DNA from 4 places in the Bacillus sp. FJAT-42376 genome. Region 2 is predicted to be linked to each of the others. Evidence: riboswitches for the same ligand, from Rfam matches in the RefSeq annotation. Region 2 holds a riboswitch; each other region holds the start of a gene.
The links. A riboswitch is a leader RNA that binds a small molecule or an ion and turns the genes downstream of it on or off. The one in region 2 is predicted to bind cyclic di-GMP.
Positions count from the first base shown of each region.

Region 1: linked by a shared signal. The riboswitch ahead of CEF21_RS17130 (glycoside hydrolase family 191 protein) and the one ahead of CEF21_RS20635 (hypothetical protein) in region 2 are both predicted to bind cyclic di-GMP.
Region 3: linked by a shared signal. The riboswitch ahead of CEF21_RS15005 (anti-repressor SinI family protein) and the one ahead of CEF21_RS20635 (hypothetical protein) in region 2 are both predicted to bind cyclic di-GMP.
Region 4: linked by a shared signal. The riboswitch ahead of CEF21_RS19685 (NPCBM/NEW2 domain-containing protein) and the one ahead of CEF21_RS20635 (hypothetical protein) in region 2 are both predicted to bind cyclic di-GMP.

Region 1 covers NZ_CP033906.1:3,422,778-3,430,936, reverse strand. Annotated here, with positions in the region: gene acsA (acetate--CoA ligase) at 1-1,046, shown strand, start outside; gene CEF21_RS17145 (DeoR/GlpR family DNA-binding transcription regulator) at 1,380-2,135, shown strand; gene pfkB (1-phosphofructokinase) at 2,132-3,046, shown strand; gene CEF21_RS17135 (PTS fructose transporter subunit IIABC) at 3,060-4,943, shown strand; gene CEF21_RS17130 (glycoside hydrolase family 191 protein) at 5,447-6,334, opposite strand; cyclic di-GMP riboswitch class I at 6,370-6,460, opposite strand; gene CEF21_RS17125 (nucleotidyl cyclase domain-containing protein) at 6,526-7,752, shown strand; gene CEF21_RS17120 (hypothetical protein) at 7,749-8,159, shown strand, end outside.
Region 2 covers NZ_CP033906.1:4,112,844-4,121,002, reverse strand. Annotated here, with positions in the region: gene CEF21_RS20650 (hypothetical protein) at 1-1,079, shown strand, start outside; gene CEF21_RS20645 (D-glucuronyl C5-epimerase family protein) at 1,226-2,206, opposite strand; gene CEF21_RS20640 (5'-nucleotidase C-terminal domain-containing protein) at 2,476-4,833, shown strand; cyclic di-GMP riboswitch class I at 4,991-5,076, shown strand; gene CEF21_RS20635 (hypothetical protein) at 5,166-5,606, shown strand; gene CEF21_RS20630 (ligand-binding sensor domain-containing protein) at 6,188-8,159, shown strand, end outside.
Region 3 covers NZ_CP033906.1:2,981,503-2,989,661, forward strand. Annotated here, with positions in the region: gene CEF21_RS14995 (DEAD/DEAH box helicase) at 299-2,002, shown strand; gene CEF21_RS15000 (YqhG family protein) at 2,014-2,808, shown strand; cyclic di-GMP riboswitch class I at 2,964-3,055, shown strand; gene CEF21_RS15005 (anti-repressor SinI family protein) at 3,085-3,219, shown strand; gene CEF21_RS15010 (helix-turn-helix domain-containing protein) at 3,313-3,648, shown strand; gene sipW (signal peptidase I SipW) at 3,683-4,228, opposite strand; gene CEF21_RS15020 (hypothetical protein) at 4,225-4,905, opposite strand; gene CEF21_RS15025 (CalY family protein) at 5,036-5,632, opposite strand; gene CEF21_RS15030 (hypothetical protein) at 6,031-6,234, opposite strand; gene CEF21_RS15035 (DUF5658 family protein) at 6,246-6,545, opposite strand; gene sipW (signal peptidase I SipW) at 6,603-7,151, opposite strand; gene CEF21_RS15045 (hypothetical protein) at 7,148-7,834, opposite strand; gene CEF21_RS15050 (CalY family protein) at 7,922-8,159, opposite strand, start outside.
Region 4 covers NZ_CP033906.1:3,906,904-3,915,062, forward strand. Annotated here, with positions in the region: gene CEF21_RS19655 (N-acetylmuramoyl-L-alanine amidase family protein) at 1-1,344, shown strand, start outside; gene CEF21_RS19660 (ferritin) at 1,479-1,994, shown strand; gene CEF21_RS19665 (GNAT family N-acetyltransferase) at 2,182-2,709, shown strand; gene CEF21_RS19670 (VOC family protein) at 2,770-3,150, opposite strand; gene CEF21_RS19675 (nucleoside deaminase) at 3,358-3,837, shown strand; gene CEF21_RS19680 (hypothetical protein) at 3,905-5,197, opposite strand; gene CEF21_RS19685 (NPCBM/NEW2 domain-containing protein) at 5,724-6,575, opposite strand; cyclic di-GMP riboswitch class I at 6,648-6,734, opposite strand; gene istA (IS21 family transposase) at 7,231-8,159, shown strand, end outside.

The DNA of each region.
Region 1 (8,159 bases), 690 kb from region 2:
TCCATGTACAAAGGGCAATGATTCAGCAGTATCAGACAGCTGAATGGGTACTCGATTTGAAAGAAGAGGATGTTTACTGGTGTACGGCTGATCCGGGATGGGTTACAGGTACGGTATATGGCATCTTTGGACCTTGGCTCCATGGAGCTTCTAATGTCATCGTCGGGGGGAGATTTAACCCTGAAGCGTGGTATAAGACCATTGAAGATTTAGGTGTAACGGTGTGGTACAGCGCCCCTACAGCTTTTAGAATGCTCATGGGAGCGGGAGATGAAATTATCAAAGAGTATGATCTCAGCAGTCTAAGACATATCTTGAGCGTGGGTGAACCTCTTAATCCGGAAGTAATCCGGTGGGGAACAAAAGTCTTCAGCCAAAGGATCCATGATACATGGTGGATGACAGAAACCGGATCCCAGACCATCTGCAATTACCCAAGTCTTGAAATTAAACCGGGTTCGATGGGAAAACCGGTGCCTGGAGTAAAGGCCGCCATTGTAGATGATCAGGGGAACGAGCTTCCTCCTTATCAAATGGGGAATCTGGCCATAAAAAAAGGCTGGCCGTCCATGATGTATGCCATCTGGAACAATCAGGAGAAGTATGAATCGTATTTTATGCCCGGCGGCTGGTACGTATCGGGGGATTCCGCTTATATGGATGAAGACGGGTATTTCTGGTTTCAAGGCAGGATCGATGATGTGATCATGACTTCAGGTGAGCGTGTCGGACCTTTTGAAGTAGAAAGCAAGCTTGTCGAACATCCGGCGATTGCAGAAGCTGGTGTGATCGGCAAACCGGATCCGGTCCGCGGAGAAATCATAAAAGCATTCATTGCACTGAGAGATGGCTATGAGCCTTCGGATGAATTAAGTGAAGAAATACGTACCTTTGTGAAGAAAGGGCTTGCTGCCCATGCCGCACCAAGAGAGATAGAATTCAAAGATAAGCTTCCTAAAACAAGAAGCGGGAAAATCATGCGAAGGGTGCTGAAGGCTTGGGAGCTGGATTTGCCTGCAGGTGATTTATCCACTATGGAAGATTAAGAGAAAAAGAATCTGTTTTATAGGAAATTGTTTAAAGACGAAACACCCGGAACGATGTGCTGAGCATTCCGGGTGTTTCGTCTTTTTTATTGGGATTCCATCATTTAGGCTGACTGGAATGGAAGGTAAAACAATAGGGGAGCAGCCTCCAGCGGAAAACAACAGCCAAGCGTAAAAATCATTTAAGAAGGAAATGAATGTTTTTGACTGTAAATGAATATAAAAAGGGATAAAATGATTGTTTTTGATTGAAATTGATTGATTTTTGAAAGGGCTTTCGTTACAATGTGGTCATAAGGAAAACGCCCTATTAAACTGACTGGAGGTGCTTGCATGATAACGTCGGAACGCCACAGCAGGATCCTTGCACTGATCGAAGAGAAAGAGATTGTGAATATTCAGGAGCTTGTGGATGCAACTCAATCTTCTGATTCAACAATAAGAAGAGATCTAAGCCAGCTTCATAAAGAAAAGAAGCTGAAAAGAGTCCATGGCGGAGCAGAGGTTCTGCATCAAAAAGGGACAGAGCCGGATATTGAGCAAAAATCGGATATCAATCTGGAGAGTAAACAAAAAATCGGTCAATACGCAGCTGAAATGGTGAAAGACGGAGATCGTATTTTTCTTGATGCCGGAACCACTACTTTACAGATGATTCCTTACTTAGCGGGGAAAAATATTATGGTCGTGACGAATGGTTTAACGCACTTGGAATCGCTGGCCAGCCACCATATCCCTACTTACTTAATAGGCGGATATATGAAACAAACGACAAAAGCGCTTATTGGGGCCCGTGCTATATCAAGCTTAACTGAATACCGCTTTGATAAATGTTTCATGGGTGTAAATGGAATCCATGCCGATTCAGGCTATACGACACCCGATCCTGAAGAAGCAGCAGTAAAAACCAGTGCCATCCGCTGTTCTCAAAAGGCCTATATCCTCGCAGACAGCAGCAAGTTCGATGAGATTACATTTGCAAAAATTGCGGAGCTTCACGAAGCCATCATCATTACAGAGAAGCTGGATGACTATTTACTTGCTGAATACACCGAAAAAACTGAGATAAAGGTTGTGAGCACACCATGATTTATACATGTACATTGAATCCTTCCATTGATTATTTAATTCAGCTTGAAGAATTTCATTTAGGCAGTCTGAATCGTTCGAAGGAAACGAAGCTTTTCCCGGGCGGAAAGGGCATTAATGTTTCAAGAGTCCTGAAACGTCTTGGAACAGAGAGCACAGCACTTGGTTTTTCAGGAGGATTTACAGGCGATTTTATAAAAAATTTCCTTGAATCAGAAGCGATTACGGCAGATTTTACAGAAGCTGCAGACCATACAAGAATTAATGTAAAGCTTAAGACCGGTGTAGAAACCGAAGTGAACGCAGCAGGTCCGAAAATTACATTAGAGCAGCAGGAACAGCTCATTTCTAAAATAACACGTTTGCAAAAAGGGGATTTACTGGTCCTGGCTGGAAGTATTCCTTCCTCCATTCCATTGACATTTTACAGCACGGCTGCGGAAATATGCCGAAAAGCAGGGGTGGAGACAGTCATAGATGCGACAGGGCCGGCGCTTGAAGAAACTTTCCGTCACTCACCTCTTTTAATCAAACCAAATCATCACGAACTGGGTGAACTGTTCCATACGACCGTATCGAATGTAAATGAAGCCGCTTACTACGGTAAAAAGCTTATCAGTCTTGGCGTTCAGAATGTAATTGTTTCAATGGCCGGAGAAGGAGCCGTCTTGGTTAATGAAGACTGCGTACTAAAGGCATCGGTTCCCCAAGGAGTGTTAAAAAATTCAGTAGGCGCAGGTGATTCCGTTGTCGCAGGCTTTCTCGCATCGCTGGCACAACAAGACACGGTTGAGGAAGCATTTCAGCGGGGAACCGCGGCAGGAAGCGCTACAGCATTCTCACATGATCTCTGTACAAAAGAAGAGGCTGAAAAATTATATAAGGAAGTTAAAATAGAGAAAATTGGATGAGGGGGATATAAAAATGAGGATTACGGATTTGCTGACAAAAGAAACGATCCGGCTGCAATTAACAGCTGATTCCAAGGAAAAAGCGATTGACGAACTCGTCAATCAGCTGGATCACGCCGGAAAGTTATCAGACCGTCAATTATATAAAGAAGCGATTCTGGCACGTGAAGCTCAAAGCACGACTGGAATTGGCGAAGGAATTGCGATTCCGCATGCGAAAACCAAAGCAGTCAAGAAGCCGGCCATTGCATTTGGCCGTTCAAAGGCGGGAATTGATTATGAGTCGCTCGATGGACAGCCGAGTCATTTGTTCTTCATGATTGCTGCCGGAGAAGGGGCGGATCAGACACACTTGGAAACCTTGTCTTCTTTATCAAGCTTTCTTATGGATCCTGATTTCCGGAAAAAACTGGAGAACGCCGAGTCTGAGAGCGAGATACTGGAAGCGATCAATTCAAAGGAAGATGAAATGGCCGGAAAAGAGGAGCCGTCCGCTTCAGAATCGTCTGGCCAGCTTGTTCTGGCGGTAACGGCCTGTCCGACCGGAATCGCCCATACCTACATGGCAGCAGATTCACTGAAAGCAAAAGCCAAGGAGATGGGGATTCACATCAAAGTAGAGACCAATGGTTCAAGCGGGGTGAAAAGCCGGTTAACAGAGGACGAAATTGAAAGGGCTTCCGCGATTATTGTTGCTGCGGATAAACAAGTCGAGATGGGAAGATTCGCAGGAAAAACAGTCATTGAAGTACCTGTTGCACAAGCAATAAGAAAGCCGGGTGAATTAATAGAAAAAGCCTTGAAACAGGATGGTCCTATTTATAAAAACAGCCAGGGGAGCCAGGGAGAAAGCGGAGATGGCCGAAAGGAAAAAGGGCAGAGAACAGGATTTTATAAGCATTTAATGAATGGTGTATCAAATATGCTTCCGTTTGTGGTCGGGGGCGGTATCCTCATCGCTATTTCCTTTATGTTCGGGATTAAATCTGCAGACCCCAATGATCCGAGCTACAATCAAATTGCTTATGTATTAAATACCATCGGCGGCGGAACTGCTTTTAAACTGATGATTCCCATTCTGGCAGGCTTTATTGCGATGAGTATTGCAGACAGGCCGGGCTTTGCACCCGGTGCAGTCGGCGGCCTGCTGGCATCAACAGGGGATGCTGGCTTCCTTGGAGGTTTGATTGCCGGTTTCCTGGCAGGCTATATTGTTCTTTTCCTGAAAAAGGCGTTCAGCCGTTTGCCGCAATCCCTTGAAGGCATCAAACCGGTATTGCTTTATCCTTTATTCGGTATCCTGTTTACAGGAGTCATCATGCTGGTCATTGTTATCCCGCCAGCAAAAGCATTAATGGATTTGCTGAACGGCTGGCTCATGGGAATGGGCACAGGGAACCTTGTACTGCTGGGCTTAATTCTTGGAGGAATGATGGCCGTCGATATGGGAGGACCGCTGAACAAAGCAGCTTATACATTCGGTCTTGCCATGATTGATGCAGGAAACTTCGCTCCTCATGCTGCCATAATGGCAGGGGGAATGGTACCGCCACTCGGAATGGCACTGGCTACAACCTTCTTTAAATACAAGTTTACGAAACAAGAAAGAGAAGCGGGGAAAACGGCTTACATTATGGGGGCAACCTTTATAACAGAAGGGGCAATTCCATTTGCTGCCGCGGATCCGGGAAGGGTCATTCCAGCATCCGTCATTGGTGCAGCGACAGCAGGCGCCCTATCTATGCTCTTCAATATCAAACTGCCGGCACCTCACGGCGGAGCATTTGTAATCCCGGTAGTAGACGGGAATCCATTCTTATATATTTTAGCGATATTGATAGGATCGATTATCACGGCCCTTATCGTCGGATTCTGGAAAAGGCCTGTGAAGATATAAAAGAGAGACTGCGGATTTTACCGCAGTCTTTTTTCTATGAGCTCTCGCAAACAAATGGGCAGAAGGGGAAAGGGAGGTGCTTCACGGCGAAGCTGAAAGCCCTGAGTAAAACAGTCATTATTCAGGAAGAAGCTCTGTTAAACCGGATGATGAAAGCCTGCAGGCAAGTGTGTCCGCTGGCTCCAGTGATCAGGTTAATAGAACCCAATAGGAGTAAAGAGTGTATAACCTATCGTAAAATAAAGCCTACTTTTGACATGAATTCCTGTTATATAGAATAGACTAAGTGATTTGGAGTAGGTAAGATGATACAGGGGGAGAGATTTTTCCTTTAAAAAAACCAGACTGGCACATCGGCATTCGTCTGGTTTTTTTATTGGTACATCTGAAAGTTGCGAGCTTTCCTTTGCTGTGCTACAAATAATGTAAGTCCTTTTCCATAAAAGAGGATGGAGAACTACTAATTGTCGAATCTTACCTGAATTCTTTGCCCGCTATAGTAATTACCATCTGTTAAAGTCTTTAACTGCTTTGTAATGGAGGAATCCCTGCTGCTCAGAAAACCATGCACTTTTAGAGTGCTGCTCAAAAGAAACAGTAAGAACCGTGATTCCTTTCTCTTGCTGAAGCGCTTTTAATTGATCTATTTGATTTTTTGACCACTCATCTTTAGACACAACATTATGACTGAAGTTTTCCCACATGATTGCATCAACATAGTTTGCGCTTGTTGTTTTCAGAGTATCAATTCCCCAGTTTTGGATGATTCCGAGGGATGGATACATCGTTTTAACACTTTTTAAAAGCTGTTCCAGGCCTGACCGCTGTTTCGCAAGCTCAGCTGGCTGATCACTGAAATAATCATCTATGTTTCCAACTGTGTCAAAAAAGACCCCGTCCATATTTTTAGCGGCAACCTGAGCTCCAATTTCTGATAAGAGCAATTGTCTGAAATGAGGAGAACTCATATTCATCAGATAGGAATCCCATTGCTGAATATAGTATTTTTGAGTGGATTGCTGATAAAAATCTTCCGGTGTAAGCTTCTGCATGAATGCAGTGTTCCAGTTATCGGCTTCCATTGAGTTGATATAGCCGAAAACTTTTGTACCTTGTTTCTTAATCGTTTCAATTTGGGTTTTGGTGTAAAGAAGGGGCTCTATTATGACGAGGTCATAGGCCTGCATCTTTTTGATAATCGATGGGGTAGGAGCATCGTAGAAAATTTTGTAGGTTTTCACGTTTTTTAAAACTCCTGTGGAATTTGCAGCGTTTTGGACAGAAGCAGCGGGAGATGTAGCTGTCGTAAGGGCAGAGGCAGCGGGAGATAAAGAAATAAAACTGGATACAGCAAAAAAAGCCAATACAAAAAATCTGATTACATTATTCATTTGTAATCCCTCCGTTTTTTAACGAGGGATGGTAGCTTCGCAGGCTGGCGATCGGTATTTCCGATTGGAAATCGACGACCCATGCCTTTGCGTCCTTGCTTTTCAGCAAGTTTGCCCATCACCTTTTGTCCTAATCATATCAGCCTATTTTTCTGAACTCAACTAATTTTTTTGTGAAAGCAGTGATTCATATGATCTACAAACAATCCAATATTATATTAAAATTGGCTGAGTCATTCGGATTATCTTTTGCCAATCTCTTTTTTCTTCACTTTTTTTCAGAAAATATTCCGATGTTGAGCGAGGTCTTATGGTCTGCAGCTATCGTCCTTATTTCACTAAGATATGGTATTTATTTTGGGATTGTTCCTTTTTGTTCCGCCGTTTTTTCTTCCATTGCATTTGAAATCGGCAATGGAGGCGATCTCTATCTTTATCTCACAGATTTATCCAATATGCTGGTCATTTCGCTATTCTTCTTTCTGCTCCTTTTCACGGGGCTATCACGAAACTCTCAACAAGAACGTTATTTTGATATAACAAATGGGTATGAGGAAATTCTTGAGGAAAAAAAGATTTTAGAAGAGACTCTGGATGAAGCATTAAATATAAACGAGACGTATAGAAAGCGATTTTTAGAGTCAGAGGATCAATATGCGGACATGTACGAGATGATTACGGCACTTAATTCTACTGATTCAGATACGATCTTTAATGAAATGGTCCGTATCGTTAACCAAAGGTTTACGAGCAGGCAGCTTTGTTTGTACCTGATATCCAGTCAAGGAGATTCAATCCGCTCAAAAATTAACACAAATCAAGAGGGCAGGCTCAAGTCAGATTATTGGCTTGATGAGGTCCCATCTTTAATAGGCAAAGTAATAAAAGGGCAAGAGCATGTAATGTTCAGATCAAGGGAGGACGATGAAGCGTCTCCGGCTGCGGCAGGCCCTGTGTTTGTTTACGGGGAAATGAGATATATTCTCGCACTTGATGGAATTGATCTCAATGCCTGTACTTCCCAGCATATTCAATGGCTCGACTGGTGCCTGAAATGGATGGGAAGCCGGTTAAGTTTTGCCTATACATATGAAAGGGAAAAAAATGAGCATCAGCGATATCCGGGAACCGGTATTTATCAGCTCGCTTCCTTTTTTAAACGGTTTAATGCAGAACTTGAACGCGCGGAAAAAATCGGTCAGCCTTTTGTTATTTTTGAATTAAAAACAGACCGTCTGATGATCAGTGAAATCGATCTCCTGATGAAAAAGCAGCTAAGGGAACTGGATTCAGCCGGATGGGATGAGGAGGCAGGAATTCTCTATGTTCTTTTGCCGGGAGTTGATCCGGCCAATGAGCCGGCAGTCAGGGAAAGACTCCAGAATGCTATACGGAAAGAGGTGGCTTCTATTACATGATGATCTTATTAGGTGCCGGATCTGTTATCGGGTGTGCCGTATCTTTTGCTGCTGCCCGTTTTTATTTTGCCGGAAAAGTGGAGAAGGATCAGCATGGTCTGCTTATGCTCTGGGTCATGCTTTCTCTGCTTCTCCCGTTCATTGGTTTTATATTCGGCTTTATTTTGCTGCGCCTCTTTGTGAAGAATCAGGATGGGTCATTCATGGATGAATACTCGAGCTATATTCAGAACAAGGTCTATAATTTTGAAAATTTAAGAGAGACGCTTAACCAGGACCGCCAATTGCTTTCCGCAAGCGGTTATTCCTCTGGAAACGGGTGGATGATGAAAAGCCTGCTTTTAAATATGTCCAATGAAAAAACCATCAGCCAGGAGAAAATTATTAAAAAAGGACTGAACCATCCG
Region 2 (8,159 bases):
AGGACGTAACGCTGAAAAAAGTAAACTCTATCGGAAATACGGCCGCAGGATTAATCGTCAACAGCTCTGTAGTAGAGGCAAGTGACTTTACAACAAGCGGAAACGGTTGGTATGGAGTGAATGTGGATAAGGGATCAAATCCAAGCAGTTCAGCACCTGCTGCTAAATTCACACTCCATTCCGGATCTCTATCAGAGCCTGCTCAAATCGTCTCTGATAAAGGCGGGGTAGAGGTTATCGCGGACTTAGAACTCTATAGGGTGGCCGGATCTTCAAAATTGATTTGGACAAACCAGGGGCAGCCACTTGCAAAAGGAGCAGTGATTCAAGGAGAAAGAACGCTGTATCCAACTCTTGAAGAGGCTGTACAAGCATCGAAAGAAGGTGCAATTATTTACGTCAATGAGGGAGAATACGAATTATCTAAGCAATTGGCTATTACTAAACCGGTAACGATAATTGGAAAAGGGCGGGTTGTTTTTAAGCCTAAAGCTGGTTATACGTACTCTGCTGGGTATGAAAAGAATTTACTATCCATTAATGGAGTGGCTGGTGCAGTAAAGCTTGAAAATCTAATCATCCAAAATGCGCCGGGCAGCGGATTGAATGTCTATGAATCTCAAAACGTAAGTCTTGTGGAAGTACAAGCTAATGACAATGCAGCAGCAGGATTGATCATCAACAGTTCCGTTGTGGAAGCAGATGGTTTCTATACGAAAGGGAACAGCTGGTACGGGGTTAATATAGACAAAGGATCAAATCCAAGCAATGCCTCACTAACTCCTAGTTTCAATTTTAAAAGAGGCACCTTATCAGAGGATATTCAAATATTTTCTGATTATGGTGATGTATCCGTAGGAGCGCCAGGATACAAGAAAATCAATTTAGAAGGCAGTTCAAAGGTTGTGTGGTCAAACAAACAGCAGCCATTAGAAAATGGAAATGCATCCTCACCGAGCCAGCCTGCAGATAATACTAAAGCTCCATCTGCAGAGCTTGCATCTAATCGTTTAGTGACTGCATCTCTTGATATGGATAAAGATTTCAAGCTGGAGGATGGAGTCGTTAAATTTAACTAAAAGATATAGTACGATTTATAAATATTAAAGGCTCTGCAGAGGTGTAATCTCTGCAGAGCCTTTTTTGAATTTATAGCCATGTATGTTTATGAGTATAGAGGTTATCATACTTTGCCATTCCTCTGTTTAATTTCAAGACCTTCTATTTAAACAGGTTCAACATACGATTTCCACCGGTTATAGGAATCAAGAAAATAGTTGCTTCCTGTAAGTCGGTACATAACATACATCTGAGAGATATGAATTCTGTGGTATTCACCTACAACATGCGGTTCCTGTTTCAGCGTCAAGTGACTGAGATCATATGCTGTATATCCCCCTATATCATATTTTGAGAGAATTTTCTTTACAGAGTCCTGGCCCTTCTGGAAGAGAGCCTTTGCCTTTTCTCCGCCATATAAAGTCATCTCAGGGTTATAGCCCCAATCATAAAGACCAAGCAGAGTGTAAATATATCCGTTCAGGGTGTAATTATTTCTAGGCGCGGTTATGTATTCTTCAAACCAGATTTGGTCTTTCCATTTAGTGCTAATGTGTGAGAGGTCTGTCATCGGTCCTCCCTTGGAGACTGGCGTCGTTAAAAAAGTTAATGAAGCATTCCCCGCAAGTTTATACTTTATATCCTTTGTCACGTCAAATGCTCTGGAAAAAACACTTAAGGCTTGCCCCTGGGCCATGCCGGAAACCCATCCTATTGGATAGCGGGTTTTGAGATGAGGAATTCGATGGGAAAAGGAATACCGGAAGGATCCGTCTTTTGATTGCATTTTTATTAAAGCATCCGTGAGTTTAATAAAAGCTTCCCGGTCTTCAGAGCTTTTAGTAGTGAGATATTTTCCGTGATAGTATAAAGCGCCTTGAGCGGTAGTAACCGGATTGTATTCTGTTTTGGCACCGTACTTAACCATGGGAATACCGTTCTCATCCCAAATGAATTTTTCAGGTTTGAACTCTTTTGCAGTAGAGAAATTTAAATAATCATTATTAACTTTGTAATCTTGCATGAAAGGTTCGTATTGAAATTTATTTTCTATATACTCCTTAACATATGGGCTGCTGCTTAAAGCATAGATTTTGTGAGGCATAGCGAAACATAATAATAAAACCAGGATCAGTATCTTCTTCATTGGTTGTTTTTTCTCCTTTTTATGAAACATCTACTAGCAAATAATATTTATGGTTATAAAGACTTAGGTCTTTTTAATTATAAAAGTTTCACCCCGGTTCGTCATTTGTTTTTTCTAAAGTTTTTTTACAAACGAAATACATAATTTACATTTTTAACATAGATATGACTTCTGTAATACGATAGACTCAAAGATAAGTAAGCTTTTATAATCATTCACTGGAACTTTGTTGGCTTACATACGAGTAAACTCAAGGAGGAACTATAGACATGCCGAAAAGTAAATTTGTGAAAGCTGGCCTTGCTGCCCTGGCTGTTTCCACTGTTGCAGCGGTTAACCCTGCGCAGGCTGCATCCAGCTCGAAAGCGGAGCAGGCCGTTAAAAACGCCGAGTTCTATTCCAATTCTCTCTCCGCGCTATATAAGGTGGATGAAGCAGGAGATTTGCTATTATCTCCTAGTTTTCTAACGAGATATAACAACGCCAAAAATACCATTGCTGATGCCAAAAAAGAAGTTGCTAAAATTAGCAGTCCACGCATTAAAAGGCTGATGAATGATCGTCTTGAGTTTTCTGAAATTCAGCGCCTGCGTACGGCATACCTCATCGATGCGGTTAAATACGGTGAAAAACTGGATTCGGCAAGGAACAAAATTAAAGCAGATTTTCTTGTTATGTCTCCTTCAGAGTTAAGAAAAGCCTATGATCAGCTTAGAAAACAAACGATGCAGCTTGAAAAACTGGTTTCAAAAGTTTATGGAAGTACATCCAGAAACGTTGTAAACACTCGTTTCGTCTTGCCTGCTAAATTGACGACGGAGTCCTTCTCTTCTGAAATGACCCGCTATGATTACCACCAAAAAGCCAAAGCCGCTCTTGCAGGGAAAGATCAAACACAGGCAGATGCGATGTTTGCCATTATCACGATGCTAGAAGGAAAAGGGAAAGACCTTCGGACAGCTCTTACTAACCTTCATCCTGACAATCAGCTGCTTAAGGATCTGTATTCTTTAGTAGACGCATCACTTGAGCCGGCGTTAATGAAAGAAAAAGAGTCGTTGAAAATCCAATATCGGACTCAATTCCCATCAAACTTTGAGCTGTCTGTTCTGCACACGAACGACACTCATGCAAATTTAGACCGCGCTCCCAGAATGGCTACAGCTATCAAAGAAACAAGAGCTCAAAAGGAGAACGCCCTTCTTCTCAGCGCTGGGGACGTCTTCTCTGGCACTCTGTATTTTAACGAATACAAAGGGCAGGCAGATCTTGAGCTGATGAATCTCCTTAACTATGATGCCATGACATTTGGGAACCATGAGTTTGATCTTGGAACCGCCACACTCGCTGATTTCGTTAAAAAAGCAAAATTCCCATTTGTCAGCGCGAATGTAGATTTTTCAAAGGATGCCAATATGAAAGCTTATACAAGCTCTGACGTAACGGCTGATCCGAAAGATGGCCACTCCTACAGTGCCATCGTGAAAAACATGGACGGAGAAAGAGTGGGTATTTTTGGTCTTACCACCGCAGAAACGGAAACCATTTCAAGCCCTGGTAAGGACGTTGCCTTTGAAAACTACATCGCGGAAGCAAAAGAAGCGGTTAAACAGCTCCAGGCTCAAGGGATTAACAAGATCGTTGCCCTCACTCACATCGGTTACCAGGATGGCGGCGGGGATAATGATGTGACGCTTGCTAAAGAAGTCGAAGGCATTGACATTATTGTCGGCGGGCACTCCCATACGGTACTGAGTGCACCGGTTCTGGATAACACGGGAGCTGAACCTACCGTCATCGTTCAAACGGGAGAGCTCAGCAAAAACCTTGGTGTTCTGGATGTTGAATTTGATCCAGCCGGAAAAATAATCAAGCAAGCAGGCAAACTGATCGATATTGACCAAAAATCCGGGGATCAGTATGTTATTAAAGAAGATCAGGAAGCAGCATCAATCCTTGATTCAAAATACAGACCTGGCATTAATAAAATTAAAAACGAAGTGGTCGCTAAAACAGACACAGTCCTGAATGGTGTCCGTGCGGATGTCCGCACAAAAGAAACAAATTTGGGAAATCTGATTGCGGATGGGATGCTTGCAAGAGCGAAAACGATCAATCCTAAAACGGTGATCGCAGTTCAAAACGGAGGAGGAATCCGTGAGTCAATCGATGCGGGGGATGTAACAATGGGTGAAATCCTGACGGTTATGCCTTTCGGAAATTCCCTTGCCATCATGAACCTTAAGGGTGAAGAAATCAAGGCTGCTCTTGAACACAGTGTGGAGCTGGCACCGAAAGAAGCAGGGGCATTCCTTCATGTGGCGGGAATGAAGTTCACGTATGACAGCTCTAAACCGGCTGGACAGCGGGTGGTAAAAGCAGAAGTGAAAGAAGATGGAACGAACTACACGGCTTTGGATCCGGCAAAAATGTATGCTGTGGCAACGAATGCATTTACAGCAGCAGGCGGAGACAGCTACTCCATGTTTAAAAAGGCATACGACGAAGGCCGTGTCAGCGAGCCAGGCTTCACGGACTGGGAAACGTTCAGCCAGTACTTAAAAGCAAATCCTGGCATTAAGCCAGCGGTTGAAGGGCGTATAATAGACCTAAGTGCAGTTCAATAAAATAAGGCTTATCGGGGGACTGACAAGTGATTGTCAGTCTCTTTTTTAAAAAAAATGGGTGCAAGACTCCTTATTTGGTAAATGAATCAAAAAATTAAATAGATAATTTGTTTATCTAGTAGTATAATAGTCACTGTTGAAAAAATAGCCAATTATACCAGTATAAAGGCAAACCCGCTGAAAAGCGGGGACGCAAAGCCGTGAGTCTAAGGCATATTATGCTAGGATCGTCAGGCCGCCGTAGGTAAGCAACAATGACACCATGGCTATTTGACATGGTGTGTTTTATTCTTATGCGGCTCAGGTAAGGTGAATAATGGAGGTTGCATATTGTGAACAGTGAAAAAGAACAGCAGGAACCATACAAAAATACGAAGAAGTATAGAAGTCATTTGATTCGGAGTGAAATTGAGTCCCTTATCGCAGGGAATCATATATATAGAAGCAGAAAAACTGAAAGTGCTGTAACATTGTTTATTCAATACTGTGTTAACCATACCGGTATGAATCATCTTTCGGAAATCAGCAGTCAAACCATGCGAGATTACATACAGCACCATATTGCGCGTTCGGACAAATCGAGAGAGTATGATTCTTTTAAGAGACTAAAAGACGATGTTATGATGCTTGAGCAGCTGATTTTAGAGAATAGGGGGTTTGAGCAAAAAGTGAATTTTTCACTTCTAAATATAGGGTTATGGTCTTCTCAGGATATGAGAGCGCATTATAATAAAGAAGCTTTTAAAAGCAAAAGAAATTTTTTCCTTCAATAATGTAAAAAAAGAAAAATTATTTAACATTTGAGGAAAAAATTATGATACAATTAGGGCGAAAGTATCGAATGTTTGATTGGTAAGCCGCATACATAGACGAAGAGAAAACAGATGATATAAACAGCCTACGTCTTTTGCATTTAGATCCTTTCAATAATACTGTTTCCCCTTTCAAATTTTCATAAAGCGGGAGCCCCTCATGCTGTTCTTGACATCAGTGTGAGGGGTTTTTTTATGGATAATCACCAAATATGTTTATATGTGACAAATTTTATCATTCTTATGTCACGATTATAAAACAGGTATATGTTTTCATGCATCTTCTAAAATTTACAAGGTGAAATCTGACTTAAATGCTAAAGATGTTCAACTAGAATTTCTTATTTTTTACAAAAAATTTATAAATAAAAACGTATATCTTTACAAGCCTTTGATACATTTTATGTTATACATTCCCCTGAAGAATTTCCCTTATTTCTAAGACATAATTCCTAATGTTTGGTAGAATATACATATTAGAGAAATAATCGGATTTTCGAAAAGGGAAATTGGATTAAAGAAAGGTTTTGGAGGATATTATTTTGAAATTAATGCGAATGTGTTTTTCTGCCCTGCTCCTCATCTCTTTGCTCGCATTCCCCGCATCTGCCACGGAAGGACCGTATAAAAACCTTGGTCCGCAAGTTCAATATGTCAATGTGATCCGCGGTGAAGCCGGGATGGACCAGTACGGACGTCCGCTTTACTATGCCCTTCTACAGGGAGAACCTGCAAAGCTCGTGGTCATTGATTTGCAATCCAAACAAGTAGTGGATATGGAAACATTGGAGGGTGCGACTGCAGCGTGGTCCATTGAAGTGGATTCCAACCGACAAGTATGGATTGGTTCAACACCGAATGAGCAACTCTACCGGTACAATCCCGAAACAAGGGAGCTATCAGACTTAGGGAAAGCCTCTGCCCCTAGGGGATCGAATACGACCATTTGGGATTTAACTTACGATACGAAAAACAACCGTATTTTCGGTGTGACTTCCTATGGCGGAACGGTCTTTACATACAGTGATGACGATGGCTTTGACAGCCTGGGTGTCGTTATGAATGGGCGGCGTTATGCCAGAAGTGTAGAGTACGATGAAGAGCAGAATACGCTCTATGTCGGTCTTGGCTCACCGGCTGCTCTAATTAAATGGAATCTGAATACGAATGAGAAAACAGATATTCTTCCGGAGGATTTTAAATCCGCTGCTTCTGTATATGATCTGGATTTATCCGGAGGAAAAGTATATGCCAAAATGGAAAACAAAAGTGCGCTCCTTGTCCTGAATCAGGAAACGGATATGCTGGAGCATGTTCTGCCGGCTGATTCCAGAGGGGTGTCTCCTGCATGGAACAATCAGACCGTTTTCTACAGCTCGAAAGGCAAGCTGTTTGAATTTAATCCGGCAGATGGAAGCAGCCGGGAGACGAATGGATCAGTAGCTTCCTCCAGTGCTGTATCCCTGGATATTTTAAATGTGAACGGGCAGCCGCAGGTTGTTGGTCTGGCAGGTAATGCAGGCCGTTTCTACCAGTACAATCTGCTGGATAACCGTTCCTCCACGTCCTCCCTTAAGCTTCCTGCACAGCCGGTAGAAATTTACAATGTGGGCAAAGGCGTGAATGGGAACATTTACAGTTCGGGGTTCATCTCCGGACGACTGGGTATTTATAATCCGAGAACTGAAACAACTCAAATGTTCGAAGGACTTGGGCAAGTGGAAGATATGACCTCCTTAAAAGAGAAAATGTTCTTTGGGGTTTATCCAAATGGACTCGTGTATGAATATGATACACAGCAGGCCTGGAATGCCGGTTCCAATCCGAAGAAAATTATGGACCTTGGGGCAAGCGGTCAGGACCGGCCGAATGCACTTGCTGCAGATGAAGGGAAGAACCGGTTATATGCCGGAACTGTTCCGAAGCGCGGAGAAAAAGCCGGAATGTTCCTTGTATATGATGGGGGCAGTCAATCTGTTGCTCATGAGGAAACATTGCCTGATGATCAAAGCGCGTCATCTATGACGTTTAATCAAGCAGCTAATACGCTATACCTTGGAACAAGTGCATACGATGGAAGCGGGAATCTATCTCCAAAAAGCGCGAAGCTGTACGCCATTGATACGAATAGTTCGTCTTTTGCGAAAAGAGAAATTGAGCTGCCTGGCGGATATGCCATCAAAATATCTGCGCTTAAAATGACAAATGATGGAAGACTTTGGGGAATCGTGGATAACAAACTGCTTGTGTACGATCCGGAAAAGGGGATGCCAAGTCTCTATCCGATTACTCCAAACCAGATTGAAGGGATGTACAGAAACGAAAGTCTTGTCATTCATCCTTCCGGAGATCTGTATGGAACATTCCAGGGCATGCTCTTTAAAGTTGATACAAAAACCCTGGAAATTACATGTTACAGCGAAGGCAATGTGTTTCACTTAGCGGGTGATCAGGAAGGGAACCTTTATTTTAATAAAAGATCAAATCTCTGGAAAATTAATCCGAATGATCTGA
Region 3 (8,159 bases), 1.1 Mb from region 2:
GCACATATTATTCCAAATCATGGTTACACTAATATCAGCCTATCTTTGCCTATCCCGATGAACGGACATGGACATGGGAACAGACAGAGGAATAACAGAAAATGAAGCATTTTGTAAACTTTCTAACTACTTAACATCCTACCACCATATCAGAAGCAGAGCAATCCTATTTTTTCTGAATGTTTTGCGGGTATCTTATCAAATCATTCGTTTTTTAACGATATACCTTCTTAATATACACATAAAACTATGCTTTTTTCCCAAAAAGTGAACAATACAGAGAGTTGGTGAGAAATAGATGAAAAGGTTTACAAGTTTCAATGTACCCATCCACTATGACAATAAATGGGAAGATGAAATGATGGACCGGATGGAAACGGACGGTCCGTGGGCTAACTGGGAGCTTTTTAAGCTGTCCTCTGAAATTCAGCTGCATACCGCCGTTCCAGAATTTGAAGGATTGCAGGCCCCCAAACACCTGCCTGATTTTCAGCCCCTTCCGCATCAGCTTGAGGTGGCAAAAACGGTTGTAGAAAAAATGAATGGCAAAGCCATTCTTGCAGACGAAGTCGGGCTTGGGAAAACGATCGAAGCGGGACTTATCCTCAAAGAATATATGATCCGCGGCCTTGTGAAAAAGGCTTTAATCCTTGTTCCCGCCTCTTTAGTTTCCCAGTGGGCCCGGGAGCTGAATCAGAAGTTTTACATCCCTGCTGTTGAGCAAAAGAAAAGTTATGTATGGGAACAATGTGATGTCGTTGTGTCATCCATTGATACGGCTAAACGAAATCCGCACCGGGATATCGTTTTGAATCAGCTTTATGATCTCGTTATTATTGATGAAGCTCATAAACTGAAAAACAGCAAAACGAAAAACTACGAGTTTGTGCTGAATTTAAAAAAGAAATATTGTCTCCTGCTTACCGCAACTCCGATCCAAAATCGAATTGAAGAAATTTTTAATCTTGTTTCTCTTTTAAAACCTGGTCATCTTGGCAACGAAGCCTACTTTACTGAAGTGTTTTCAGCCAAAAATCGCTCCGTCGAATACCATGAGCACCTAAGGGAACTGATCAATAAAGTCATGCTTCGAAACCGGCGCGGCGATACAGGCATTGATTGGCCGAAACGAATTGTTGAAACGGTTCCCATTGAATTTTCTGAAACAGAACAACATCTATACGATCAAATAACTGCAGTAAAGACCTCTCTTCCCGGAGGAGTGAACACTTTCTCCATCATGACCCTCCAGAGAGAGGCATGCAGCAGCCGGGAATCCGTCTACATGACGCTGAAAAAAATGCTGGACCGTCCAGAGGAAGACGGTTCTCCTATACCGGTTCCTGTTATTCACCAGCTTTTGAAAGCAGTAGATGAAGTAACCCAAAACAGCAAGGCTGAAAAAGTGCTGGAGATTATCCAGAAAATCAATGATAAAGTCATTATCTTCACTGAGTATCGGGCCACCCAAATGTACCTGCAATGGTATTTAAAGCAGCACGGAATTTCTTCAGTGCCTTTTCGTGGCGGATTCAAGCGCGGAAAAAAGGATTGGATGAAGGATTTGTTTAAAGGAAACATTCAAGTTCTGATTGCCACAGAGGCCGGGGGGGAAGGAATTAACCTTCAATTCTGCAATCAGATCATTAATTACGATCTGCCATGGAATCCAATGAGGCTCGAACAGCGTATTGGACGGATTCATCGCCTTGGCCAGGAACGGGATGTTCATATTTATAATCTGTCAACAAGAAATACCGTTGAAGAACATATTCTTAAGCTTTTGTATGAGAAAATCAATCTCTTTGAAAAAGTCATCGGACAGCTCGATGAGATTTTGACACGTTTGGAAATTACAAATTTCGAAGAGCACCTTCAGGACATCCTGTTCCATTCCTCAACAGAAGGCGAAATGAAAATCAAAATGGAAAACCTTACTTCCATCCTCGATTTCGGGCAGCAGGAAACGGAAGAAAAAAAAGTGTCAGGTGACATCCTTTAAGGAGGAAAATGATGAACCAGCAGGAAATTCATACACTGCTTGAACGCTTCTTTCGGGCGAACCAGTGCGATATATCCAAAAAAACACCTGGCGCTTTAGCCATCCAGCTGACAGTCGATCTGGACAAAGAACTGATGAACCGCCCTTTTTACTGGCATTACCTTGAAAAAACCGGGGGCGAGCCGAATCCAATGAGTCTTACGCTGCTCACAGATAAGGACGAAGTCTCAGAAGAGCAGAAAACAGAATTCATCCACTTTGGATCGCCGAGGCTCCATCAAATATTTGGCTCAGCGCGTAAGCTGGGAGCATTTGCGCGTATGTATGAGGATTCATTTATGGAGGGAACACAGCAGCCGCTCCATCCATGGCTTGGAATGAATATGACGGTTTCCTATCAGTGCGATATGAAAAAAGACTTTATCTACTCTATCGGTCTCCATTTAATAAGCGGAACGATGGTCGAGAATTTTCAGGAAAGATTGAATCAGCTTCAGCTTACTCCTAAAATACCGGACTTCCGCTTTACCCTCTCGCCGTTAATTCTGCCCAAAAGCGGAATGACGAGAATCAGGCAGTACATCGAGAGAAAAATAGCAGAGGATTCTCATGAGTGGGCAGAAGAATCGAGGCAGAGATGGAACGCCGATTTAATGCTCCTCCATCATTTCTATGAAGATATGGAGGAAAAACCGGAAGTTTATGAACTCGAAAAAGGCGCATTGAAGGACCTTTATGAACCGAACATCCATATTTCTGTTAATAACGGGGGTATTTTTTACCTGAATCCGCAAACGATTTTTTAATTATATCGGCAGAAAAATCAAAAATTTTAATATATTTTTCCAATTCGACATGATTCAGCACCATTTTTTCTTTTTCCAATCTATAATCATGGTACAAAGGTTCCTTCCGCTGATCGTGACTTTAGTATGACGTCCGCGGAAAGGATGCCGATTCTGTCAGATAAAGGCAAACCTGTTGAAAGGCAGGGACGCAAAATCACGGGTCTTAGGTTGCCGGCCAGGCAATGATGATCGCCGGATTGCCTGAAATACATACGTATTTTAGGAGGAAAAAGGATGGAGAAGGTACTCGTAAAAGAAGAATTGGATGTAGAATGGAAAGAATTGATCCTCGCTGCACTGGACATGGGAATCAGCAAAGAAGATATCCGCTATTTCCTTCAAAATAAGCAGGCAGAAAGAGAGAAATAACCAAATTTTGTCGAAAAAATTTTGTCGATTTTGTTCGATTTATCGAAATGATCCCTTCGTTATATGCTATAATATCGATGGGAAGGTGATGTTATGATTGGGGAACGCATACGCAAATATCGCAAAGAAAAAAATCTATCTCTATCTGAACTAGCAGACCGGGCAGGCGTAGCTAAATCATACCTAAGTTCGATTGAACGAAATCTGCAATCCAATCCATCTGTACAATTTTTGGAAAAGGTTTCATCCGTGCTTGGCATCTCTGTTAATACCCTGTTAAACGGCAACACAGAAGATGCTTATGCAAATCAGCTGGATCAGGACTGGGCATCACTTGTAAAAGAAGCTATGCAATCAGGCGTAACGAAAGATCAATTTAGAGAATTTCTGGAATTTAATAAATGGCGGATGCATCAGCCAAAAAAATAAAACGGCCGGACAGATGTCCAGACCGTTTTATTTTTTATGAAGCTGTTTTTTTATGATTCTCCTCGATTTTTAAAATCGCCTGCCAAATGGTGGAGATAGAATAAATAATCAGTAATATGCCAGGTATGATAGCAAACAGCGCACGGCCCTCTTTTGTTTGGGCATAGCTGCTGATGTAGCCTGCATAAGGAATCGTCACACCTGTGTATTCAGCTACCACATTCGAAGAGAGTACAGGGGCTGAATCCTCCGACTCGTTATGATCCCCCTTCGTCCGATACACTGCCTGTCCCCGGCTTACGGTTTTTTCCGTAATTCTGTGAGTTGCGAGGTCATATTCATTCATCCAGAATGTGATGACATCATCCTTTTTAAACCTGTTCATATCTCCTCCGGTCTTTACTGCTATAACTGAACCGGTCTGGATCCCCGGTTCCATTGATCCGGAAAGAACGGTTTTAAATTGATAACCAAAAACTTGAGGCTCGCCGCCGGAAGCCTTTGAAGAGAAAACCGCGATGGCAAGACTGATCAGAATAAAAAACAGCAGCAAGGTGAACGCTCTGCTTACAATCTTCAATTTCTCTCCTCCTTTTCTTCTGAAATCGGAGGATTCGTTTGCAGAACTTCGGATTCATTCTTTTCATCAGAGTTCGCGGCAGGCAAATCGTTCTCAGGTTTTGGTTTCTCTTCGAGGTCAGGCTTGTCCGCATTCTCTTTGTTCGTTTCTTTAGAAGGAACTTTTGAATCGGGTTTCTTTTTTTCTTCCTTTTTTGGAGGCGGACATTCAGCTACCGTAACTTTTTCACTCTCTGTCCGGACCGTTTCATTCATTCCCTGAAAGCCAGGGCGCTGATCGGCTTCTGCATAATACACTCCAGCCTTATCCGTTCGAATAGAAAGATGTCCTGTCTCATTCTCCCCAATGATTGAAAGGGAGCCCTCTTCTGCAAGCTCGCCATCTTTAAAAATTCGATAGCCTGTAGAACCAATCATTCCGAATCCTGAATTTCTGATTGAAAACGTAAGATTTACGGGACTGCAGTTTGTCTTCGGCTCTGTTTCACCTGCTTTTTCAAAGCTGAGTTTGCTTCCATCCCACCAGGAACCTAATTGAATTCCTATTTCCTGCTCGGCTTTCGCATGAAAATAGGCTTGAACGGGCGTCACGGATAAAGTCAATATTAGCAAAACCGCACAAACAAACACCGCAGTCTGAAGCAGCTTATTTGCCTTTTTCATTTTCTTTCTGCTCATCAATCTTCATCCCCCGTTCGATATGTATGAATTCCCAAGATGCAAAAACCGATAAAGTGAGGCAGGGAGCAGCACAGCCACTTACCTGCTGTACTGCTCCCTCTCTATACACTATCGGAACCGATTGAAATTATAGCTCCTGTCCCTCACCCTGGCGTCCATCAAATGTCCATTTCAGCTGCAGAGAATCTCCCTGGAATTGGTTTTGATCTTCACCATTGTCAACAAACTCAAATTGTACGAACAAATCATCGGTTGTACCGGCTTTCAGTCCTTTTTTCTTTTCAAAAAGCGGGGTAAACACATTGCTAGCTACAGCATTTGGATCCATATCCTTCAGCTCTTCAAGCGTTGTACTGTAAATAACGTCATTCAGCTTGTCCGCATTATAAAGGAAATTCACTTTAATATGGCTGCCGAGATCCTCTGTATTTGCAGGCTCGCCCTCTTTATTCGCTACCGTATATTCGGTTGTTAAAAGAACTTTTTTAATATCAACCGTTCCATCATTTTTCAGTTTAAAGGTTCGTGTCATCCAATCTCCGGGCTTCATGTCCTTCACATTCACAACCTCAGTAGGAACCGCATTCAAATCAAGCGTTCCCGCCGCAAAAGAGCTCGCCGCTTCTGCTTTGTCATTGAAATAGGCATAAGTTCCCCCGCCGACCAGTGATAATCCGAGCGCTGCAGATGCAATACCCAACCCTAATTTTGTCTTGATCCCCATTTTACATTCCTCCTGATTTTTTCTGCGTGTATGTGAACTCTTTTCCTGTAAAGAAGCTCAACCATTACTATCGAAATCTTCTGATAAATAAACGTGCATGGAGGAAAAAATTCTACAGATGTAAGATTATGTAGAGTCTGTCATAAAATTCTTTCTTACCGCTACTTTAGTTTAGCAGTCGCCTAATTTCGGCAAAAGGTTCTTTGTACCAGAAAATTCACTCATCCATTCGTATGATTTTTCTGAAAAATAACCTTGCCTTATTTTCGAAAACTCTTACTTTTCAGGCATTTAGCCAACTGCGGCTTTTTTCTCTGCATCTATTTATCCGGTAAAATAGCCTATAGTAAGCTCTATGCCAATACAAACAAAAAAACCAGGATACAGGACCTGGTTTTTTAAGCATACAACGAGATGAAAGATTTTTGACGGTGCTGATTTTCATTGTATTTCCCTTTTAATGGGGTAACCTTCGTCTGGGCATTTTCAAAAAGAACCCTTTGGAAGGATAAATCATTCGAACAAACCGGGCAGACCCATGCTCCGCCATTGTAACTGCTATAAGAAGATTTTGCACAGCGCGGACATACTTTTTTGAACATCATCATCTCTCCTAATTGGTTACATGGAAAATCCAAGTTGAATGCAGAATCATGACAAATGTATAAAGAAGACAGGCTGCGCAGGTCGCACCCTTTAAGATTTTCGTTGTTTTCAGCGGAATTAGAAACACCATACAAAGCAGAAGAATCGAAAACATCAGCTTCACTCCGATAAAAGCCACTGGAGTCCACTCGTACAGGTTTTTCATAAGAGGGTTTGCTTCCTTTATAAAACCAAGTTCAAGACCGGCTAATGTAACAAATAAATCGATTGTATTAACAATCGCCAGGTAAATGAATGCGGTTTTCATGAAGCAGCTCCTTTGGCATACAGGCCATTATTTATGCTATGTATGGAATTCAGGAAACTATACCCTCTTAGGCTCCTCCAGCCTCGAAATGACCCGCCAAATGGTTATTATGGAGTATCCAATCAAAAGCAATCCGGGAATAATGAACAAGAGCGCGTTTCCTTCTTTTGACTTAGCATATTCAATAAAATAACCGATATACGGGATGGTGAAACCTGTATACTGGGCTGTCACATTTTGAGCAAGCACCGGTTCAGAATCAGGAGTCTTATTATTGTCTCCTTTTGTCGTATAAATAACAGCCTGACCGCTCGCCTTTTTTGCTACAATCCGATGAGTTGCGAGATCTTTTTCATCCATTTTAAAAGTGATGACATCCCCTGGCTGGAAACGATTCATATCGCCGCCTGTTTTGACAGCAATGATCGAGCCGGTTTGAATTCCGGGTTCCATTGAACCGGATAAGACGGTTTTCAGCTGATAGCCGAAAAACTCCGGTTGACCGCCGGATGCTTTTGAGGAGAGGACGAGGAGGATCATGACAAGCAAGAGAACAAACAGCAGTGCGGATAATGTTTGACTGATTAGTTTTCCCGCCAGTTTCATTTATTAACTCCCCCTTCGCTGCCTATCGTTTCCTCACTCAAACGACCTGATTCGTCTGTTGCAGGATTATCGCTTGAGGATGTTTCTTCTATAGCCTTGTTCTCCTCCTCGGTGCCTTCTATTGGAGATTCTACTTCTTCCTTGTCTCCCTCCATCTCCTCTTTAATAGAATCCTTTTCATGATTCTCCTCCTGCTTTTCTTTTTCATCTTTAGGCGGAGGACATTCAGCTATTGAAACGGACTGGCTGTTTGTTCTGGTTATCTCTGAGTCATTGCCGCCATAGCCTGGACGCTGATCAGCCTCGGCCATATAAGTCCCTGGAGAATCGGTTATAACAGATAAAATTGCCGTCTTTTCAGCCTGGATTATTCCTAATGTGCCTTCTGTAAATACTTCTCCATTTTTATAGATTCGATATGTGGTCGTACCAATCATCGTAAAACCCTTGTTTATTACAGGAAAGTTTAATCTTATTGGTTCACAGCCTGTAAGTTCATCTGCAGCAGGAAGTTCCTCAAAACTCAAATTACTCTTATCCCACCAGGTTCCGGCTTCAATATAAATGCCTTGTTCCTTTTGGTCGTTATAATATGCTCCAGTAGGAGAGGCTGCATAATTTAAAATCAATAAAAAAGAATAAATTAATGCGAATAACTTAAATAAGGAATGACTTTCATACATATTGTTCCGAATTGCCTCCAGCCCCCGTTCTTTTATGGGTAGAGTCATGTAAAAAGAAGGCAGGAAGTTCCTGCCTTCCCATCAGCCTTAAAGCTCTTCCCCTTTTCCCTGACGTGCCTCAAAATTCCATTTCAGCTGGAGAGAGTCACCTTGAAATTCATTTTGATCCTGCTCATTATCAATAAATTCAAATTGGACAAATAAATCATCTGTGGTTCCGGCTTTAAGGCCTTTTCTCTCGAATAAAGGGGTGAAAACATTTTTATCAAGTACATTAGGATCCATATCTTTTAATTCTTTAAGCGTAGTACTGTAAATTACATCA
Region 4 (8,159 bases), 210 kb from region 2:
TCCATAAATTCTTCCATTGTTATGCAAGTGAAACACAATCAGGCTGTTCACATCCTGGACCAAAAATCAGGCTGGACGAAGATTCAATCCGGAAAGAAAACAGGATGGGTAAAAAGCTCTTACCTAAACGTCAAACAAGTTACGGCAGCGGCATTAAAAACCGCCAAAGTAAATGCTTCCTCTTTGAATGTTCGTTCCACCCCAAGCACATCAGGCAAAGTGGTTATGACCCTGAAAAGGAATGCCTCCGTTACATTAATGAAGACACAAAATGGCTGGTCCCAAGTGTCAGCCAGCGGCAAAACCGGCTGGGTGAATGCTAAGTATCTGACTGCTTCCGGAACACCTGCAGCTCCTGCACCGGTTAAAACGGAGGAGAAACGGGTAACGGCAGAAACGTTAAATATAAGAGCCACAGCCGCTTCAAACGGAAAAGTGCTTGCTTCATTGAAGAAAAATGAGATTGTTACCGTATTGAAAACTCAGGGGACATGGTCAAACATTAAGACCAGCAAAGGAATTACCGGGTGGGCCGCTTCGCAGTATCTCGGGAGTGTCACTGCTCCCCCTGCTGTGGAGACTCCCGCCGGCTTTGCCTATCTGAATACAGATTCCAATATACGTTCTGGCCCCGGGACAAGCTCGCCTGTCATCCTTACGCTTAAAACAGGAACAAAGCTGCAAACATTTGAGAAACAAAAGGACTGGACGAAAGTTAAAATTCCCGATGGCCGGACAGGCTGGGTATCAAACAAACTGATTTCTGCCGGGCAAATCGAGACGCCGGTGCCTGAGAGTCCAACAGGGGTTCTTACCGGAAAAGTCATTGTCGTGGATGCCGGACATGGCGGATATGACCCCGGAACAAGAGGCAGTTTTACACTTGAAAAATCCCTGACACTCACCAGTTCTCAACTGCTTGTAAAAAAGCTTCAAAACGAAGGCGCCAATGTTAAATTCACCCGGAATTCGGATACATATCCCCTCCTTAGTGAACGGGCTGCCTTAAGCAACAAAAGCAAAGCGGACGCCTTTATCAGCATCCATTATGATTCCGGCGGTCTGAAAGCGACGGGAATTTCCACCTTCTACTACACATTTGCGAAAGACAGCCTGCTTGCCTCAAAGGTCCATCAAAATGTTTTGGCTGCTGTGAAGCTTCCGGACAGAAAGGCATCCTATAAAAATCTTCAGGTATTGAGGGAAAATAAATATCCTTCGATTTTGGTAGAGCTCGGATTTCTCTCCAACCCTGCTGAAGAACGGCTGATAACCACCTTTGACTACCAGGAAAAGGCGACAAATGGAATTGTGCAAGGACTGAAGAGTTATTTTACTAAGTAAAAAAAGCTTCTCTACCTGTTCATACACAGGCAGGGAAGCTTTTTTTTTGAACACAAAACATTCTGCCTCCTGCACCTTTTTTTGGGTTTTTTATACACTGTTCAGTAACGACTGGGCCAAAGGAGAGGAAGAAAATGAATGAAGAACTGCAAAAGCTCATCAACAGCCTCATTCAGATCGAGCATGTTTCATCTACGCTATATCTCGCCATGTCAGCCTATATGGGCAAGCTGAACTACACAGGGATGGAAGCATGGCTTCGAATTCAATCAGAAGAAGAAAGACTTCATATGCTGAAGCTGATTGACTATCTCGTCGGCAAAAATGGAACGGTCCAGCTCAAAAGCATCCCGGATCAGCCAAGTGACTTCGGAACACCGCTTGAAACCTTTCAAAAAGTGCTCGCCCATGAACAATTTGTTACAAATGCTTATCGTCAGGCTTATCAATATGCCAGCCAGGCAGACCCGCAGGCTGCAGTCATCATTCAGGAGTTTTTAAGGGAACAAATTGATGAAGAAGCACAAAGCCAAACGATTGTGGACCGCTTGAAGCTTGCCCAGAATAATCCGTCAGCGCTTTTGCTCCTGGATCAGGAATTAGGGCAGAGAAAACCGGCAGCTGCCGGGGCCCCGCCTGCTGCCGGATAAATGCTTGCTGTGTATAAGCCAAAGCATAAGCGGATGGAAGAGACCGTTTATGCTTTGCTTGTTCTAATAATCCGCGCGACAGGGTCCCGATCCAAACTTTACACTTAAATTTGTTTATTCTTCCGATTATCCCTTATAGTTAAATTATGTTTTAATCCTAAAATCACGGATAAGGGGGCAGATTGACGTGAATATCAGAAAGATGAAAGAAAGCGAAATAGAGCTTGTGCGGTCACAGCGGATAGAATGTTACAGCGAGTACCGAAACCTTGTTTCAGAATCTCACTGGAATGCTTTAGAAGGAACTCTTTCTTCAAATAAAGATGTAAGCAGCAATGCTGAAATCTTTGTAGCTGAAATAGAAGGCCGCGTTGCGGGAAGCATCGTCTTGTTCCCCGGAAAATCAGATGCGTATGAATGGACAGTCAACTCACCGGATTATCCGGAAATTCGAATGCTCGCCGTCCATCGTGAATACAGAGGCAAGAAAATTGGACAAGCATTAGTGCAGCACTGTATCGAAACTGCTGAAAAGCAAGGATATGCATATGTTGGATTACATACCGCAGATTTTATGAAAAGTGCGATGGCTTTATATACAAAGATGGGTTTTGAACGTGTTCCCGAGTTTGATTTTGAACCGGCTGATGATGGGGTAGTTGTGAAGGGTTTCAGGTATTCTCATCCTCATGTATTGGGAAAACAGCACTCTTAACAGCAGTACCCTCCACTATCATTTAGGGTACTGCTGTTTTAATTGCGGTTTATTGGCTCTTCACTTTTTTTCCATTACAGCAAAGTAATTTTCTTCAGGATCTGCAAAGTTAAATACTCTTCCTGAAGGCATATGGACGATTTCTCCAACCGTCACCTTCTTGCTGGATAAGTCGCTGTATAATTGATCCAGATTTTCAGAAAAAAACAGGAAAGAAGGAGTGCCAAGATTTAGTTCCGGCGACATTTTTGCAATGACTTCTTTATTGTGCAGAACAATCGTGGTTTCTGAATCCGTTGCCGGAGCGATTTCTATCCATCTCATTCCCTGTCCGTTATCCTCTTCAGAAATGACGTGAAACCCCGCCTTCTCCGTCCAAAACTTCACTGCCTCATCCTGATTATTCACATACAGCATAATTTGTCCAAGTTTATGGATCATTTCAGCTCACTCCTCTTATTTTTAGAAAATTCAAATACCTCAAACTCCAGTTTACAATTTTTGTTTTGAAACGAGCAATACAAAAAGGAGATTTTGAAAAAATTGTTCCTCCATTATGACGTAAGCGTATGTTCAATGTGCCATCCCGCGTTTAATAGACCGACAAAGGGGAAGAAGTTGTAAAAATACTAGAAGTGAGGGAATTATATGGATTTCATTCAGAGGACCATCGAATTGGCACGTAAAAATGTTGAAGAAGGAGGCAGACCTTTCGCTTGTATCATTACCCGGGGCGATGAAATGATTTCCGAACGCACGAATCAGGCCGCTCAAACGAATAATCCAACTGCCCATGCCGAGATTCTTGCTATCCAGGATGCTTGCCAAAAGCTGGGCACCGAACATTTAAAAGACTGCCAAATCTATATTTTGGCAAGCCCTTGTCCTATGTGTCTTGGCGCCCTATACTACTGCAGTCCGGAAAAAGTGACATACATTGTTTCAAGAGATGAATACAAAACCTATTATCGGGATGACCGGAAATACTTCGAAATCGAAAATTTTTACGATGAATTCAGCAAAACCATTGAAGACCGCCGTCTTCCAATGGAAAAAGCAGAGCGTGAAGATGGATTGGATCCTTATAAGCAATGGAATGAGATACACGGAACGGTGCATGCCACATGACCAAATTAGGAACGGATAGACATCATGCTTAAAAGGCCCGAATTATTTCGGGCTACTTTAGCTGATCTTAAGCGTGTTCAATTGATTTGAAAGTATCAGGTGTTAAATACGGATCTTCCACAATATTTTCCATACCTTTTAACAGCAGCCAGTCCAAGTACATAAGTAAGCGATCTAATTGGGCTAAGAGTTCGGATTCGGTTGTGAAAGAAAATGATTCTTCACCCCCTGGCGATATATTCAATTTGAGTTCTTTCCTCCATCGATCTAGAATCGTTGAGAGTTCGAATACTTCCCCTTTATAACGAATGAAAGCTCTGATGATTGCCAGTCCAGACATATGTTCTATTACAATAATGGAATCGCCCGATTCATATTGTATTTCTCCCCCATGTACAATATCGGGACTAAACTTCGTCCTGGAATATCCTTTTTTTTTAAGAAAAGAATCACATCTGCTTTTATATAAATTGTCTACGTTCCCAATCGTTATTTGATGATTACTAAGATATTCTTCCATTCTTTTAATAAAGAGGTAGCCTTCTCTTTCCAAGAGATGACTAAGTTCTTTTTTGTTTTTGTATTCTATGATTAAATGAAGCTTTTTTTTAATCAATTCTCTTCCCGTTTCTTCGCTTGAATTTGGAGTTCTGAATCCAATTCTCAATGTATTTTTTTCACACACATCATAAAATGCTGTATATTTAAAATTTTCTTTGTATTTATTTAAATAGACCATATAGTCATTTGACAGTTCAGGATCTAGATGAAAACCTAATTCATCTAAATTTTCTTTAAATAAACTCAAAACATGATCGTAAAAACTAGATTTCTTTTGATTGGAACTAATTATTTTTATATTTTCTTCTTCAAGCATTGTACTGCCCCATTCACTAAGTGAGGTGTAACAAATTCCATCCACTTTCTCAAAGTCAAATGCTTCTTTAAATAGATCGGCAAGGAAAAACTCTTGCCCCACCGGGTCCCCGTTCAGGATCTCCATCATTTTTTGGTATGAAGCCTGTTTATACGCTATGTTTTGAAGAGTTTCCAGCCCTTCTTGAATATCTTTTACTTCAATTTCTTCAAAAGTTAAGGTTAATTCTGACATCATTTTTCCGCTTTTATAAAGACGGAACCCCCAAAAAAAGTCTTCCGCATATTCATAACAAAAAGCATACGTATCCAGTTTCTTTGATAGCGACTTTGCCAAAACATCCAATTCTTCCAGATTAAATACTGCTCCCGTCCAATCAGAATTTATTGGAACTAAAAAACCAGAATAAATCTGTTTTCTGCTAGACAACTGAATTTCCTTTATTTTCTTATTAATAATGATTACGTTTGTCTGCTCGCTCACTGCAGTTCACTCCTTTCCCATGAATAAAGTTTACTATAAATAAGAAATGTAATTTATAGGAAATAAAAAATTTTGTCTATAATAACTAATCCTGCGGAAGTATCCAAAAACACAAAAAAGGAAGGAGCCTCTGGCCCTTCCTTTGATTATTTACACATATTTTACATAAAAACTAAAACCACCAAAGTATGTATTGGTGGAGACGGTGGGAGTCGAACCACCCTATCTTCAAAATACTATAACAGCAATATTTACAGTGGTTTTAGGCTAACATTAAAATTGCTTGACTACGTTTGAAAATAATTACGTTGCGGGGGCAATGTGTACAAACCTGTATGTTTACTCTGATCTTTATAGGTTTGAGGCCGAGGTTTTTCATCATTTTTTAAAAGTCATTCCAAAATATTTCTTTAATATTTTCGTTAGGACTTTTGCATATATGAAGAAAAAATTTTAATCGTCCTCTAATTAGAGGATAATCATTTGTTCCCATAATAAAAAGCACCCCGAAGGATGCTTTTTTATCTTATTTTATAATTACATTAGCAAAATTGATAACTCCATTATCTATTTGACCATCTTCACAAGTAATTTTTAGCTTTTGTACATTCGTAACATCTAAATCTACTGAAGTTGGCAGGTCATCTTTAGCTAAATCATATGAAGCAAGTAATTTTTCATCTCCATAAATTTTGAAGTGATGGGATCCCCAGTTACTTCCATCCGCAAATCCTAGGAGACCTGTAATATGAGTATATTGTTTGTTTAAATTAAATACCATATATTCATCAATACCTGACCAGAACATACTATAACCTTTATTATAAGTTTTACCACCCATAGTCATTTCTTTATTTAATGAGGGTTCATATGTATAATTAAAAGGACTTATTACATCTGACATATATGTTGTGCCATTAGGATCAGTTCCTAAAAATACAGTATCGCTTTTTTTGTTATAAGAAGAATGGCTATTTATTAGATTTGCCATAAGATCGATTGGAGCATATCTAACACCTTTGAAACTTAATAATGCTGGGACAGAAGTTTTTCCATATTCATATGTTCCACTATGGACAAAACCTTGATACGCTAGTTTTGAACTTAAAGGAGTACCTGCATTTGCTTTGTATTTGCTAATATCCTTATCCTTTTGAGATATTTGAGATTTTAAGCTACCAACTTGCGTTTTATAGCTATTAATTTGTTTGTCTTTAGCAGCCAAAAGCTTTTTATTTGACGCAATTGTAGCCTGCAAAGATTTAATTTGCTTCTGCAAAGCAGAAACCGATACACTTGCTTCTGTTACATTTGTGGAAAAGAGTGTACCAATTACAAAAGCAAGTGCTAATAAAAATACCAGACTTCTTTTTCTCATTTACTGATCCCCCAGATTTTGAAATTTGGAAAACAAAAATAGACATATCGATTCCCGAATGTCTTTATACAGTCCGGTAGCTGGCTGGCATAATCATCTCTGACTTTAGCCCCTAAAGCTTTGCGTCCCAACCTTTCAATTGGTTTGCCTTTTTCAATCTTTATTCTATGGTTAGATTTTCCAAGTTTTATTATACAAGGGTATATTTCCTAATGCAACATAATTTAGTATATTATTCCTAAAAAGTAGTTATTCAGACATATTTATCGAGTAGGAAGGAGTGATTAACTCCCGACCTCTCACACCACCGTACGTACGGATCCGTATACGGCGGTTCAATTTTATTCTAGGCATTTACTTTCATATAGTGTTTCATTCCAGAGACTAGCCAGAATGCGGCTAGTCTTTTGTTTGTAATGGTTGTGGTTAATATCCACGAGTAAGCCGTGCGGGCCACCCCTTTGCTTGTGTGGCTGTTTTTGTATGCCTGATTACGGCTCATCCCCAGCTTGATTAAGTTCTTGCGGCGGTTTTTAGCTGTCTTCCACTTTTTCCAGATGCACATAGAAATGCTAATTTAAATATGTACAATCTTGCTTGAATAAAGATGTACAAAGCTGATCAATCATTTCATACTGTTTTAGAGGTGATTGATGTGTATCTGGCGCTTACGGTGGACACAGAATTTGAGATTACGAGTCTAAGAGACTTACCAAAATTCAAACAACTAATGGAGCATTTAAAAATGAAAATCAATAAGAGTAAACTGGCAGAAGAACTGGGTGTAGATCGCCGGACAGTGGATAAGTATCTGAATGGATTCATTCCAAAAAGAAAAAGAGAAAAGGCTTCTAAGATCGACAAGTTCTATCAAGTAATTGCGGCTCTCTTGTCAGAGGATTCCAAACAGGTTTTTTATTATCGCCGAGTCCTATGGCAATACCTGAAAGACAACCATGAGCTGGACTGTTCCACCTCAGCCTTTCGAGCTTACATCGCACGAACTCCAGAATTCAAAGCTTACTTTGAAGAGGCGAAGCGTCTTCCCTCTCCCAAAGGAACCGTCCGTTTCGAGACGCCGCCCGGCAAGCAGGCACAGCTTGACTGGAAAGAAAACATCCGTTTTGAAACAAAAGATGGAGAACAGGTGGAAATCAATGTAGCCGTCCTCCTCCTCTCCTATTCGAGATTCCGTACCTTTTACTTAAGTATATCCAAGTCTCAAAGTGTCCTTCTTTCCTTTCTGACAGAAACATTTGAAGCATTTGGAGGGGTGCCGAAGGAACTCGTGACGGATAACATGAAAACCGTGATGGATGAAGCGTGCACGGACTTCTTTTCAGGAAAAGTAAATACAAAATTTGACCAGTACGCCAAAGACATCGGCTTCAAAGTCAGACCATGCGTGGCTGGCCGGCCAAGGACAAAAGGGAAGGTTGAGGCCAGAATGAAATTACTGGATGAGATCCATGCCTACCAAGGGCAATTAACCTTAGAAGAACTGCATCGATTTGTGCAGGATCTTGCCCGGCGCATCAATCATGAGCTGCATCAGGGGACAGGCAAAATTCCGATTTTTGAATA